One region of the Streptomyces sp. enrichment culture genome, then DNA from elsewhere that is predicted to be linked to it. Evidence: predicted binding sites of a transcription regulator. Region 1 holds the regulator's gene; the other holds the start of a gene.
What was found. Region 1 encodes HspR, which represses chaperone genes until heat shock. Its sites were predicted from a motif close to TTGAGNNNNNNNNNCTCAA; they were not measured.
Positions count from the first base shown of each region.

Region 2: the regulator HspR is predicted to act here: its motif matches at 4,422-4,440, upstream of lon (endopeptidase La).

Region 1 covers NZ_OZ186847.1:4,062,354-4,068,316, forward strand. Annotated here, with positions in the region: gene ACSU6L_RS17520 (PA14 domain-containing protein) at 1-1,334, shown strand, start outside; gene ACSU6L_RS17525 (heat shock protein transcriptional repressor HspR) at 1,431-1,883, opposite strand; gene dnaJ (molecular chaperone DnaJ) at 1,889-3,064, opposite strand; gene grpE (nucleotide exchange factor GrpE) at 3,101-3,772, opposite strand; gene dnaK (molecular chaperone DnaK) at 3,769-5,604, opposite strand.
Region 2 covers NZ_OZ186847.1:2,955,098-2,961,060, reverse strand. Annotated here, with positions in the region: gene ACSU6L_RS12360 (spermidine synthase) at 1-260, opposite strand, end outside; gene ACSU6L_RS12355 (MarR family winged helix-turn-helix transcriptional regulator) at 337-828, opposite strand; gene ACSU6L_RS12350 (lysozyme) at 1,084-1,905, shown strand; gene lon (endopeptidase La) at 1,976-4,399, opposite strand; gene ACSU6L_RS12340 (tetratricopeptide repeat protein) at 4,557-5,933, shown strand.

The DNA.
Region 1 (5,963 bases):
CCACCCCCGACCTGACCCCGCCGGCCCCCGTCGCGGACGTCCGCGTCGAGTACCGGGAGGGCGTTCCGCACCTGGTCTGGTCGCCCGTCACCGGGGCCGCGTCCTACCGAGTCGTCCAGTACGACCCGGCGACCGGCGGTCATGTCGACGCGCTGCCCGGCGGGGGCACCACCACGGAGACCGACGTGGTGCCGCGCCAGGTGGCCGCCGTCGCCGACAGCTACCGGTACGCGGTGCGCTCGGTGGACGCCAAGGGCAACGCCGCCAAGCCGGTGGAGATCACGCTGAAGATGGCCGACCGGCCGGAGGCGATCCCCGCGTTCAAGACCACCGCCAACAGGTTCGGCGAAGGCGTAATGGTCTCCTGGAGCAGCGTCGACCCGTGGATCATCGACGAGGGGCCCTTCCCTGAGTACAGGATCGTCCGCACCGACCCGGCGACCGGTGAGAGCGCCGTCGTGGACCAGTGCAAGCCGAACTCCTCGTACGACAAGCCGCTGGAGGCCCCGGCCGTCTACGTGACGTGGGCGGACGACGACGCCCCCTACTCCGCCCGCAAGCAGATCAACGGCACCTGCTGGGACGTCCAGGGCAACTCGGAGACGACGTACGAGTACCGCATCGTGACCGTCGACCCGTACGGGAAGGAGTCGCAGCCCGGCCCGGCCGCCACGGCGACCACGCCGGACACCGTGCGCCCGGCACCGGTCGAGAACCTGGCCGCGGAGCACATCCCGCTCGGCGTCCGCCTGACCTGGACCCCGCCGACCGCCGACGACGACGTCACCGGCTACCACGTGTGGCAGGGCGTCAAGGACCCGGACAGCGGTGAGACGGTCTGGGAGGAGAACTGCTGGAGGAGCAGCTCCATGGCCGCCACCGAGATCATCTGCCCGACGGTCCCCGACGGCGCCGCCCACGTGTACAAGGTGGCAGCCAGCGACGGTCGGCTCCAGTACGACGACGAGCCGATCGACGTCCTGCACCCCGCCGAGATCTCGGTGACGCTGCCCGACACCCGGCCGCCGGGCTGGACCGCGACCGACGTCACTCAGGACCAGTACCCGGAGCTCTACGTCCGCTGCGGGCAGACCATCTACGACATGCCCTGCGAGAACCACACGGACTACCGCTGGGAGAAGTGGGACCCGGCCGCCGGGACGTGGACCCTGTTCGCCACGGGCAAGGTCGACGACCCGCAGTTCCACATGGACCGGACGGTGCACGAGGACCGGCTCGGCCTGTACTACTACCGGGCGGTCTACATCGACCCGGAGGGCAACGAGAAGGTCGTCCAGGAGGACGCCTACGGCATCTGGGACGACTGGCTCTGACCGGACGCGAGACGGAAACGAACTGACCCGTCGCGAGACGCGAGAGGGGCCCGGAGGAACGTATCCTCCGGGCCCCTCGACGCGTTCGCCGCCCGGTCAGTCCGACTGCTGCTGGCGCTTCGGCCGCCACACCACCAGCGCGCTGGTCTGCTGGACCTCCTGGTACGGGACCAGGTCGCGCCGGTACGACGCGTGCACCGCGGCCTCGCGCTGGCGCATGGCCGCCGCCGCGCCGTCGAGCGCGGACTGCAGCTCGGCGACCCGGGCCTGCAGGGCCGCGACCTGGTTCTCCAGTTCGATGATGCGCTTGATGCCGGCCAGGTTGATGCCCTCGTCCTGCGACAGCTGCTGCACCTGGCGGAGCAGTTCGATGTCGCGGGCCGAGTAGCGGCGGCCCCGGCCCGCGGTGCGGTCCGGGGAGACCAGGCCCAGGCGGTCGTACTGGCGCAGCGTCTGCGGGTGCAGGCCGGAGAGCTGGGCCGCCACCGAGATGACGTAGACCGGGGTTTCGTCGGTCAGTTCATACGGATTGCGTCGACGGCCGTCCATCAGACTCATGCTCCCTTCGCGGCCTGGAACAGCTCCGCCCGCGGGTCCTCGCCCGCGGTCGCCTCGCGATACGCCTCGAGTGCGTCACGAGCCTTCCCCGACAACTCCGTCGGGACACTCACCTCCACGGTGACCAGCAGATCCCCGTGCGTCCCGTCCTTGCGGACCGCGCCCTTGCCCCGCGCCCGCATGGTGCGCCCGTTGGGCGTGCCCGGGGGCAGCTTCAGGGTGACGGCCGGGCCGCCCAGGGTCGGCACCCGGACCTCCCCGCCGAGCGCCGCCTCCGCGAAGGTCACGGGGACGGTGACGGTGAGGTTGTCGCCCTTGCGGCCGAACACCGGGTGGTCCTTGACGTGCACGACCACGTACAGGTCGCCCGCCGGGCCGCCGCGCTCGCCCGGCGCGCCCTTGCCGCGCAGCCGGATCCGCTGGCCGTCGCTCACCCCGGCCGGGATGCGCACCTGCATGGTGCGGGACGACTGCGCCCGGCCGCTGCCCTTGCAGACCTCGCAGGGGTGCTCCGCGATCAGACCGCGGCCCTTGCAGTCCGGGCACGGGTCGGTGAGTGAGAAGCCGCCGCCGGAGCCGCGCGCGACCTGGCCGGTGCCGACGCAGGTCGGGCACACGCGCGGTGTGCCGTTCGTGTCGCCGGTGCCGGAACAGGCCTTGCACGGTGCCTGCGAGGACATCCGCAGCGGGACGGTGGCGCCCTCGATCGCCTCGATGAAGCTCAGGGTGACCTCGGACTCGATGTCCTGGCCGCGCCGGGGCTGGGTGCGCGTGGTGCCCGGCCCGCCCCGGTTGAACAGGCCGCCGAAGACATCGCCGAGGCCTCCGCCGAAGCCGCCGCCCCCGCCGCCGCCCTGGGCGCCGCCGAAGAGGTCGCCCAGGTCGAAGTTGAACGATCCGCCGCCGGCGCCGGGGCCGGGCCGGAAGCCGCCGTTGCCGAAGAGGGCGCGGGCCTCGTCGTACTCCTTGCGCTTCTTGGGGTCGCCGAGGACGTCGTTCGCCTCGGAGATCTCCTTGAAGCGTTCCTCGGCCTTGGCGTTGCCCTTGTTGGCGTCCGGGTGGAACTCGCGGGCGAGCTTCCGGTACGCCTTCTTGATCTCGGCCTCGGTGGCGTCCTTGGGGACGCCGAGGACCTTGTAGTAGTCCTTCTCGATGAAGTCCTTGGTGCTCATCCCCGACGTCCCTCCTCTCCTGCGTGCGTTATAACGTCAGCCCTCCTCCGGGCCACCGTTCTCCTTGTCGTCGGCCTTCTCCGCGCCCGCACCGGACTCGGAGTTCTCGGCCTTGACCGTCTGCGTGCCCGGCTGGGGCTCGGCGACGGCGACCCGCGCGGGGCGGATGGTGCGCTCGCCGATGCGATACCCCGGCTGGAGGATCGCGACGCAGGTCGTCTCCGTGACGTCCGGCGCGTACGAGTGCATCAGGGCCTCGTGGATCGTCGGGTCGAAGGGCTCGCCCTCCTTGCCGAACTGCTGCAGGCCCATCTTGGCCGCCACGGTCTCCAGCGACTCCGCCACCGACTTGAAGCCGCCGACGAGCTCGCCGTGCTCCCGCGCGCGCCCGATGTCGTCGAGGACGGGCAGGAGCTCGGTCAGGAGGTTCGCGACGGCGATCTCCTTGACCGCGATCCGGTCGCGCTCGACCCGGCGGCGGTAGTTCTGGTACTCGGCCTGGAGCCGCTGGAGGTCGGCGGTGCGCTCGCCGAGCGCGGTGCGCACCTGGTCCAGCTGGGCAACCAGACCCGCGTTCTCGTTCGCGTCCCCGGCCGGGGCCGCCCCCTCCTCCGAGGAGGAGGCGGCGGCCTTCGGCTCGGCGTCGTCAGGGGTGGCGCCGGAGGGGACGTCGGGCTTCTCCTCGAAGCCCGGGGTCTCCTCCGTCACGCGGCACCGTCCTTGCGCTCGTCGTCGACGATCTCGGCGTCGACCACGTCGTCGTCGGCCTTGGGCTGCTCAGCGCCGCCCGGGGCCGCCTGGGAGGCCTGGGCGTCGGCGTACATGGCCTGGCCCAGCTTCTGGGAGACGGCCGCGACCTTCTCCGTGGCGGTGCGGATCTCGGCGGTGTCCTCGCCCTTGAGCTTCTCCTTCAGCTCGGCGACGGCGGCCTCGACCTCGGTCTTGATCTCGCCGGGGACCTTGTCCTCGTTGTCCTTGAGGAACTTCTCGGTCTGGTAGACGAGCTGCTCGCCCTGGTTGCGGGTCTCGGCGGCCTCGCGGCGCTTGTGGTCCTCCTCCGCGTAGCGCTCGGCCTCCTCGCGCATGCGGTCGACCTCGTCCTTCGGCAGCGAGGAGCCGCCGGTGACGGTCATCTTCTGCTCCTTGCCCGTGCCCAGGTCCTTCGCGGTCACGTGCATGATGCCGTTGGCGTCGATGTCGAAGGAGACCTCGATCTGCGGGACGCCGCGCGGCGCCGGCGGCAGACCGGTCAGCTCGAACATGCCGAGCTTCTTGTTGTACGCCGCGATCTCGCGCTCGCCCTGGTAGACCTGGATCTGCACGGACGGCTGGTTGTCCTCGGCGGTGGTGAAGATCTCGGACCGCTTGGTCGGGATCGTCGTGTTCCGCTCGATGAGCTTGGTCATGATGCCGCCCTTGGTCTCGATGCCGAGGGACAGCGGGGTCACGTCGAGGAGCAGGACGTCCTTGACCTCACCCTTGAGGACACCGGCCTGGAGCGAGGCGCCGATGGCGACGACCTCGTCCGGGTTCACGCCCTTGTTGGCCTCCTTGCCGCCGGTCAGCTCCTTGACGAGCTCGGCGACGGCGGGCATACGGGTCGAGCCACCGACGAGGACGACGTGGTCGATCTCGTTGATGGAGATGCCGGCGTCCTTGATGACGTTGTGGAACGGCGTCTTGCAGCGCTCCAGCAGGTCCGCGGTCAGCTGCTGGAACTGGGCGCGGGTCAGCTTCTCGTCGAGGTGCAGGGGGCCCTCGGCGGAGGCGGTGATGTAGGGGAGGTTGATCGAGGTCTCGGTGGACGAGGACAGCTCGATCTTCGCCTTCTCGGCGGCCTCGCGCAGACGCTGCAGCGCCATCTTGTCCTTGGACAGGTCCACGCCGTGACCGGACTGGAACTGCTTGACCAGGTAGTCGACGACGCGCTGGTCCCAGTCGTCACCACCGAGGTGGTTGTCACCGTTGGTGGCCTTGACCTCGACGACACCGTCGCCGATCTCCAGCAGCGAGACGTCGAACGTACCGCCACCGAGGTCGAAGACGAGGATCGTCTGGTCGTCCTTGTCGAGGCCGTACGCCAGGGCGGCGGCCGTCGGCTCGTTGACGATGCGCAGCACGTTCAGACCGGCGATCTCGCCGGCCTCCTTGGTGGCCTGGCGCTCGGCGTCGTTGAAGTACGCCGGGACGGTGATGACCGCGTCGGTCACCTTCTCGCCCAGGTAGGCCTCGGCGTCCCGCTTCAGCTTCTGCAGCACGAAGGCGCTGATCTGCTGCGGGTTGAAGGGCTTGCCGTCGAGCTCGATCTTCCAGTCGGTGCCCATGTGGCGCTTGACCGACCGGATGGTCCTGTCGACGTTGGTGACGGCCTGGCGCTTGGCCACCTCACCGACCAGCACCTCGCCGTTCTTGGCGAAGGCGACGACGGACGGCGTGGTCCTGGCGCCCTCGGCGTTGGTGATGACGGTGGGCTCGCCGCCCTCCAGAACGCTGACGACGGAGTTAGTCGTGCCCAGGTCGATGCCGACCGCACGTGCCATGGTTGATTCCTCCAGCTGACTTGAGTGGAACAGGCTCAAGTGTGCACGACGACCCCCGCCGGGTCAACAGACCTGAGCCGAGTCGGCTCAACTCTTGTCCACCGCTTACACGCAAGAGTGAGCGCACGGCACCGGACGCCGTGACGGCAGCGGACGGGAGGGGACATGCGGGGCGGCAAATGCACTGCTTTGATACGAGTAACACCATCGGCGGGCGGAACACTTCCCCGCGTTGCTGAGGCAACCCTGAGCGATTCAGATCACCTGGCGCCCGGCTACAGTGCGGCGGAAGATACGGGTAGTCTCAGACGGACTGCATAAGCTACCGCTCAGTAACCCTCGCAGGCCCGAGGAGCCCC
Region 2 (5,963 bases), 1.1 Mb from region 1:
CAGCGGGCGTTCGCGGCGGCGTGTGCGAGCGAGAAGCCGACTCCCAGGCCGCCGATCAGCACGCGCGGCGCCGGGCGTCCGTCGAGCGCGGCGAGCGCCGCGTCCACGAGCCGCCGCTCCGAACGGCCGTCGGAGGTGTCCATCAGGAAGCAGCCGTTGGCGATGATCTGCAGCAAATCGCCGAGTCGGCGCAGCACGACCTCGCCGTAGGGGCCCTCGCGACGGTCCAGTACTTCGGGAATGTCGTAAGCGGTGGGCATCCGACCATCCTGGCACCTGTCCGCCGGGCCGCGCCCCGAATTACCGAGGTCTTGCCCCGGCAAGGTGAGCGCTGGACTACTTCTCCATCTGCCGGTTGAGCTGGTGCAGCAACCGGGCCAGTTCGGCCACCTCGCGGCGGTCCCAGTGGGCCAGCTGGCTGACGTACCGGCCGCGCCGGGCCTCGCGGACCCGCTGCACCCGGCCGCGGCCCTCCTCCGTGAGCTGGACGAGCCAGGCGCGGCCGTCGGCGGGGTCCGGCTCGCGGGCCACCAGGCCCAGGTCCTCCAGCGCGCGCAGCTGGCGCGACATGGTGGCCTTGCCGACGCCGATGTAGGCGGCCAGTTCGGTGGCCCGCTGCCGGCCGCACTCGTCCAGCCGGACCAGCAGGCCGTACGCCGCCGACTCCAGGTCGGGGTGGACCTGGCGGGCCATCTCGCCCTGGTTGGCGCGGGCCCGGCGCAGCAGGACCGTCAACTCGCGTTCCAGCGAGAGGTACTCCTGGTCCACACCAGTCGGCGACGCCTCGGATTCGCCTCTGTGTCCGCCGCCGTTTGCGTCCTCGTGCACGTCAGCACCCCTGATCCGGTTTCCCGCTCGTGAAAGTTCCTGCCAAAGACCGTCATCGCCGCAGCTCCGCCAGTATTTCGCAGGCTTAGACCAACGGCGGCAACCGGGCCCTCTTCCCTCCCGCACTTCTACGTGCGTAGCTTCTTCACCAGGCAACTACTGGCATGTTCACGCCAGTAGGCGAACCCGCCGGCACCCGCTCACCGTGTTCCCCCCACCGAGCACCATCGAGTCTTCAGTCTTCGGAGGCACGTCATGCCCGTGCACAGATCCCGAACGACCCGACGCCGACGCCGCCTGACCGTCGCAGGGACCCTGCTCGCCGCCTTCTCCCTCCTCCTCACCCTCCCCGCGTCCGCCGCCGACGTGCCCACCCGGGGCACCGCCTACATGGGCATGGGCGTACCGGCCCACGACGGCGTGCACGGCACTCCCACGCCCGGTGACGCCACCCAGACCGAAGGCGTGGACGTCAGCGGCCACCAGGGCAACGTCGCCTGGACGACGCTCTGGAACAGCGGCGTGAAGTGGGCCTACGTGAAGGCCACGGAAGGCACGTACTACAAGAACCCGTACTTCGCGCAGCAGTACAACGGCTCGTACAACGTGGGCATGATCCGCGGCTCGTACCACTTCGCCACCCCGGACACCACCAGCGGCGCCGCCCAGGCCAACTACTTCGTCGACAACGGCGGCGGCTGGTCCCGCGACGGCAGGACGCTCCCCGGTGCCCTCGACATCGAGTGGAACCCCTACGGCGCCGCCTGCTACGGCAAGTCCCAGACCGCGATGGTCTCCTGGATCCGCGACTTCCTGAACACCTACAAGGCCCGCACCGGCCGCGACGCCGTCATCTACACCGCCACCAGCTGGTGGAAGCAGTGCACCGGCAACTACGCGGGCTTCGCCCAGTACAACCCGCTGTGGATCGCGCGGTACGCGTCGACGGTGGGGGAGCTGCCGGCGGGATGGGCGTACTACACGATGTGGCAGTACACCTCCACCGGTCCGACCGTGGGTGACCACGACTGGTTCAACGGGGCGCTGGACCGGGTGCAGGCCCTGGCCAACGGCTGATCCCCGTCGTACGGCGAAGGCCCGGGCCTCCCTCACGGGACCCGGGCCTTCGTTCATCCGGAGGCGTCCGTCACGCCGCCGCCGGGACCCTGGGCTCCGCGGTGTTCGTCGCGGGGGCGAGGGCCAGGTCCAGGACCTGGCGGACGTCGGTGACGGTGTGGACGTCGAGCTTGTCCAGGACCTCGGCGGGCACGTCGTCGAGGTCGGGCTCGTTGCGCTTCGGGATGATCACCGTGGTGACGCCCGCGCGGTGCGCGGCGAGCAGCTTCTGCTTCACGCCGCCGATGGGCAGGACGCGGCCGGTCAGGGAGACCTCGCCGGTCATGGCCACGTCCGTGCGGACCAGGCGGCCCGACAGGAGGGACGCCAGGGCGGTCGTCATCGTGATGCCGGCGCTGGGGCCGTCCTTCGGAACGGCGCCCGCCGGGAAGTGGATGTGCACGCCGCGGTCCTTCAGGTCGGCGACCGGGAGTTCCAGCTCGGCGCCGTGGGAGCGGAGGAAGGACAGGGCGATCTGCGCGCTCTCCTTCATCACGTCGCCCAGCTGGCCGGTGAGGGTCAGGCCCGCCGCGCCCGTCTCCGGGTCGGCCAGCGACGCCTCCACGTAGAGCACGTCGCCGCCGGCGCCCGTCACCGCCAGGCCGGTGGCCACGCCCGGCACGGAGGTGCGCCGCTCCGCCGGGTCCTGGGCGGACTCGGGCACGTGGTGCGGGCGGCCGATCAGATCGCGCAGGTCCGCGTCCGTGATGGTGAACGGAAGCTCCCGCTCGCCCAGTTCGTGCTGGGCGGCGACCTTGCGCAGCAGCCGCGCGACCGACCGCTCCAGGGTACGCACCCCCGCTTCGCGCGTGTACTCGCCGGCGAGCTTGCGCAGCGCGCTCTCGTCGATGGTCACCTCGTCCGCGCCGAGCCCGGTGCGCTCCAGCTGGCGCGGGACCAGGTGGTCGCGGGCGATGACGACCTTCTCGTCCTCGGTGTAGCCGTCGAGCCGGACCAGCTCCATCCGGTCGAGCAGCGCCTCGGGGATGGCCTCCAGGACGTTGGCCGTGGCCAGGAAGACGACGTCCGACAGGTCGAGTTCGACCTCCAGGTAGTGGTCGCGGAAGGTGTGGTTCTGCGCGGGGTCGAGGACTTCGAGGAGCGCCGCGGCCGGGTCGCCGCGGAAGTCGGAGCCCACCTTGTCGATCTCGTCCAGGAGCACCACCGGGTTCATCGACCCGGCCTCCTTGACGGCCCGCACGATCCGGCCGGGCAGGGCGCCGACGTACGTACGGCGGTGGCCGCGGATCTCCGCCTCGTCGCGGACGCCGCCGAGGGCGACCCGGACGAACTTGCGGCCCATGGCGTGGGCGACGGACTCGCCGAGGCTGGTCTTGCCGACGCCGGGCGGGCCGACCAGGGCCAGCACGGCACCGCCGCGCCGCCCGCCGACGACGCCGAGGCCTCGGTCGCTGCGGCGCTTGCGCACCGCGAGGTACTCGGTGATGCGCTCCTTGACGTCCTCCAGGCCGGCGTGTTCGGCGTCGAGGACGGCCTTGGCGCCCTGGATGTCGTAGGCGTCCTCGGTCCGTTCGTTCCACGGCAGTTCGAGGACGGTGTCCAGCCAGGTGCGGATCCAGGAGCCCTCGGGCGACTGGTCGCTCGCCCGCTCCAGCTTGTCGACCTCCTTGAGGGCGGCCTCGCGCACCTTCTCCGGCAGGTCGGCGGCCTCGACGCGGGCGCGGTAGTCGTCGGACTCCTCGCCCTCCGTCTCGCCGTTCAGCTCGCGCAGCTCCTTGCGGACGGCCTCCAGCTGACGGCGCAGCAGGAACTCGCGCTGCTGCTTGTCGACGCCTTCCTGGACGTCCTTGGCGATGGTCTCGGCGACGTCCTGCTCGGCGAGGTGGTCGCGCAGCTGCTGGGTGGCGAGCTTCAGGCGGGTGACCGGGTCGGCGGTCTCCAGCAGCTCGACCTTCTGCTCGGTGGTGAGGAACGGGGAGTACCCGGAGTTGTCGGCGAGCGCGGAGACGTCGTCGATGGCCTGGACCCGGTCGACCACCTGCCAGGCGCCGCGCTTCTTCAGCCAGGCGGTGGCGAGGGCCTTGTACTCCTTGACCAGGTCGGTGACGTGCCCCGGCAGCGGCTCGGGCACGCTCTCGTCGATCCGCGTCCCCTCGACCCACAGCGCGGCGCCCGGCCCGGTCGTCCCGGCGCCGATCCGCACCCGCCCGCGCCCGCGGATCAGGGCGCCCGGGTCGCCGTCGGCCAGCCGGCCGACCTGCTCGACGGTGCCGAGGACGCCCGTGCTCGCGTAGGTCCCGTCGATGCGGGGCACGAGGAGCACCTTGGGCTTGCCCGGTTCCGCCCGCGCGGCGGCCTGGGCGGCCTCCACCGCGGCCCGTACATCGGTGTCATTGAGGTCCAGCGGTACCACCATCCCGGGCAGCACGACCTCGTCGTCGAGCGGCAGCACAGGCAGGGTGAGCGGTGTGAACGCCGTGGACTCAGCAGCCATGATCTCCCCTTCGGCAGTCAAGTTGAGTTATGAGGACTCAATGAGTTGAGCTATGCCGACTCAATGCTTGGGAGAGCTTGATTGTTCCCCGGCCGCTGTTCGCTCTGAGCGATCAACGGAAGGAGGCGTTGTCAGTGGGCGTCCCTATGATCCGGACATGAAGCTGGACGACCTCGAATGGCAGTTCTCCAACTACGGCGGCCTCCCTCCGAGGACGGTGAGACTGCTGCTCGAAGGCGGGCATCTCGATCTGGTGATCGAGGCCGCGCGGGAGCGTGGTGAGTGGTTCTGCGCCGAGGCCGCGGTGCGGGAACTGTGCCGGGCGGGGGAGTTCGAGCGGGCCTGGGCCGTCCTGGAGCCGTTCGTCGCGGTGGGCTGGCGGGAGGCGGTGTGGTTGCGCGCCGAGGTCCTGCTCCAGTGGGGGCGGGTGGACGAGGCGCTGGAGCTGGTGCGCCCGGACGAGGAGGGGCGGCAGTCGGGGCGGGTCTGCCGGGACTTCGCCGAGCTGCTGGTCAGAGCCGGGCGGGTGGACGAGGCGATCGACGTGCTCGCGCCGCACGTCGAGGAGTCGTGGCTGCTGTCGTCACTGGTCGAGATGACCGAGGGGCAAGGACGTGACGAGCGCCTCCTGGAACTGATCGCCCCACTGGCGGAGCGGGTGAGGCGGGCGCGGGCCGAAGGGCGGTGCCACGACCCCGCCTGGGAGGCGCAGGCGCTGCAGGCCCGGGTGCTGGAACGCGCCGGCCGTGCCGACGAGGCGATCCGGATCCTCGGGGAGGATGTCGCCGCGCGGCGCTACCTCGTCCAGAACACGCTCACCGCGTACGCCGAACTGCTCGCCCGGCATGGCCGGATCGAGGAACTGCGCGCCCTCGGTACCGGCGAGCACGCGACCACAGCCCTCGGCCACTACGCGAAGGCGCTGGAAGACCTCGGGCGGGCGGACGAGGCCGAGGCCGTCCTGCGCGAGTTCATCGACGCCACCGACCACCCCGGCCACCGCGGCGCCCTCGTGGACCTGCTCGGCCGGCAGGGCCGGATCGACGACGCCGTCGAGGTGGGACGGCCCACCTTCGAGTACTTCGACTGCGGCAACCACCTCGAATGGATCGTGAGCCTGCTGATCGAGGACGGACGGCCGGAACGGGCGCTGGAACTCCTCGACGGGCTCGGTGAGAAGTACGTCGAGGAGCACTCCTGGTGGGTCCGGCCCACCCGGCTGCGCCTGCTGGGGGAGGCGGGACGGCTCCGGGAGGCCCTGGCGGAAGCCGCCGCGCTGCCGGCGGACGAGTACGCCGGCCAGGCGTCGGTCGTCGCCTGGCTGCTGGAGCAGGACGGCCGGGTGGAGGAGGCCGCCGACCTGCTCCGCACCGCGGAGTCCGGGTCGCTCTGGCAGCTGGCGGAGCTCCTGATCGGGCAGGGCCGGCCCGCCGAGGCCGTCGCCGCCATGCCCGCCATCTCCGCCCAGCGCGAGGAGGCGATACGGCGACGGGAGGCCGCCCGCCCCCGCGAGGGCTACGAGCCTCCGTTCTGAGCCCGGGCCCCGCCGCCCCGACCCCCGGCT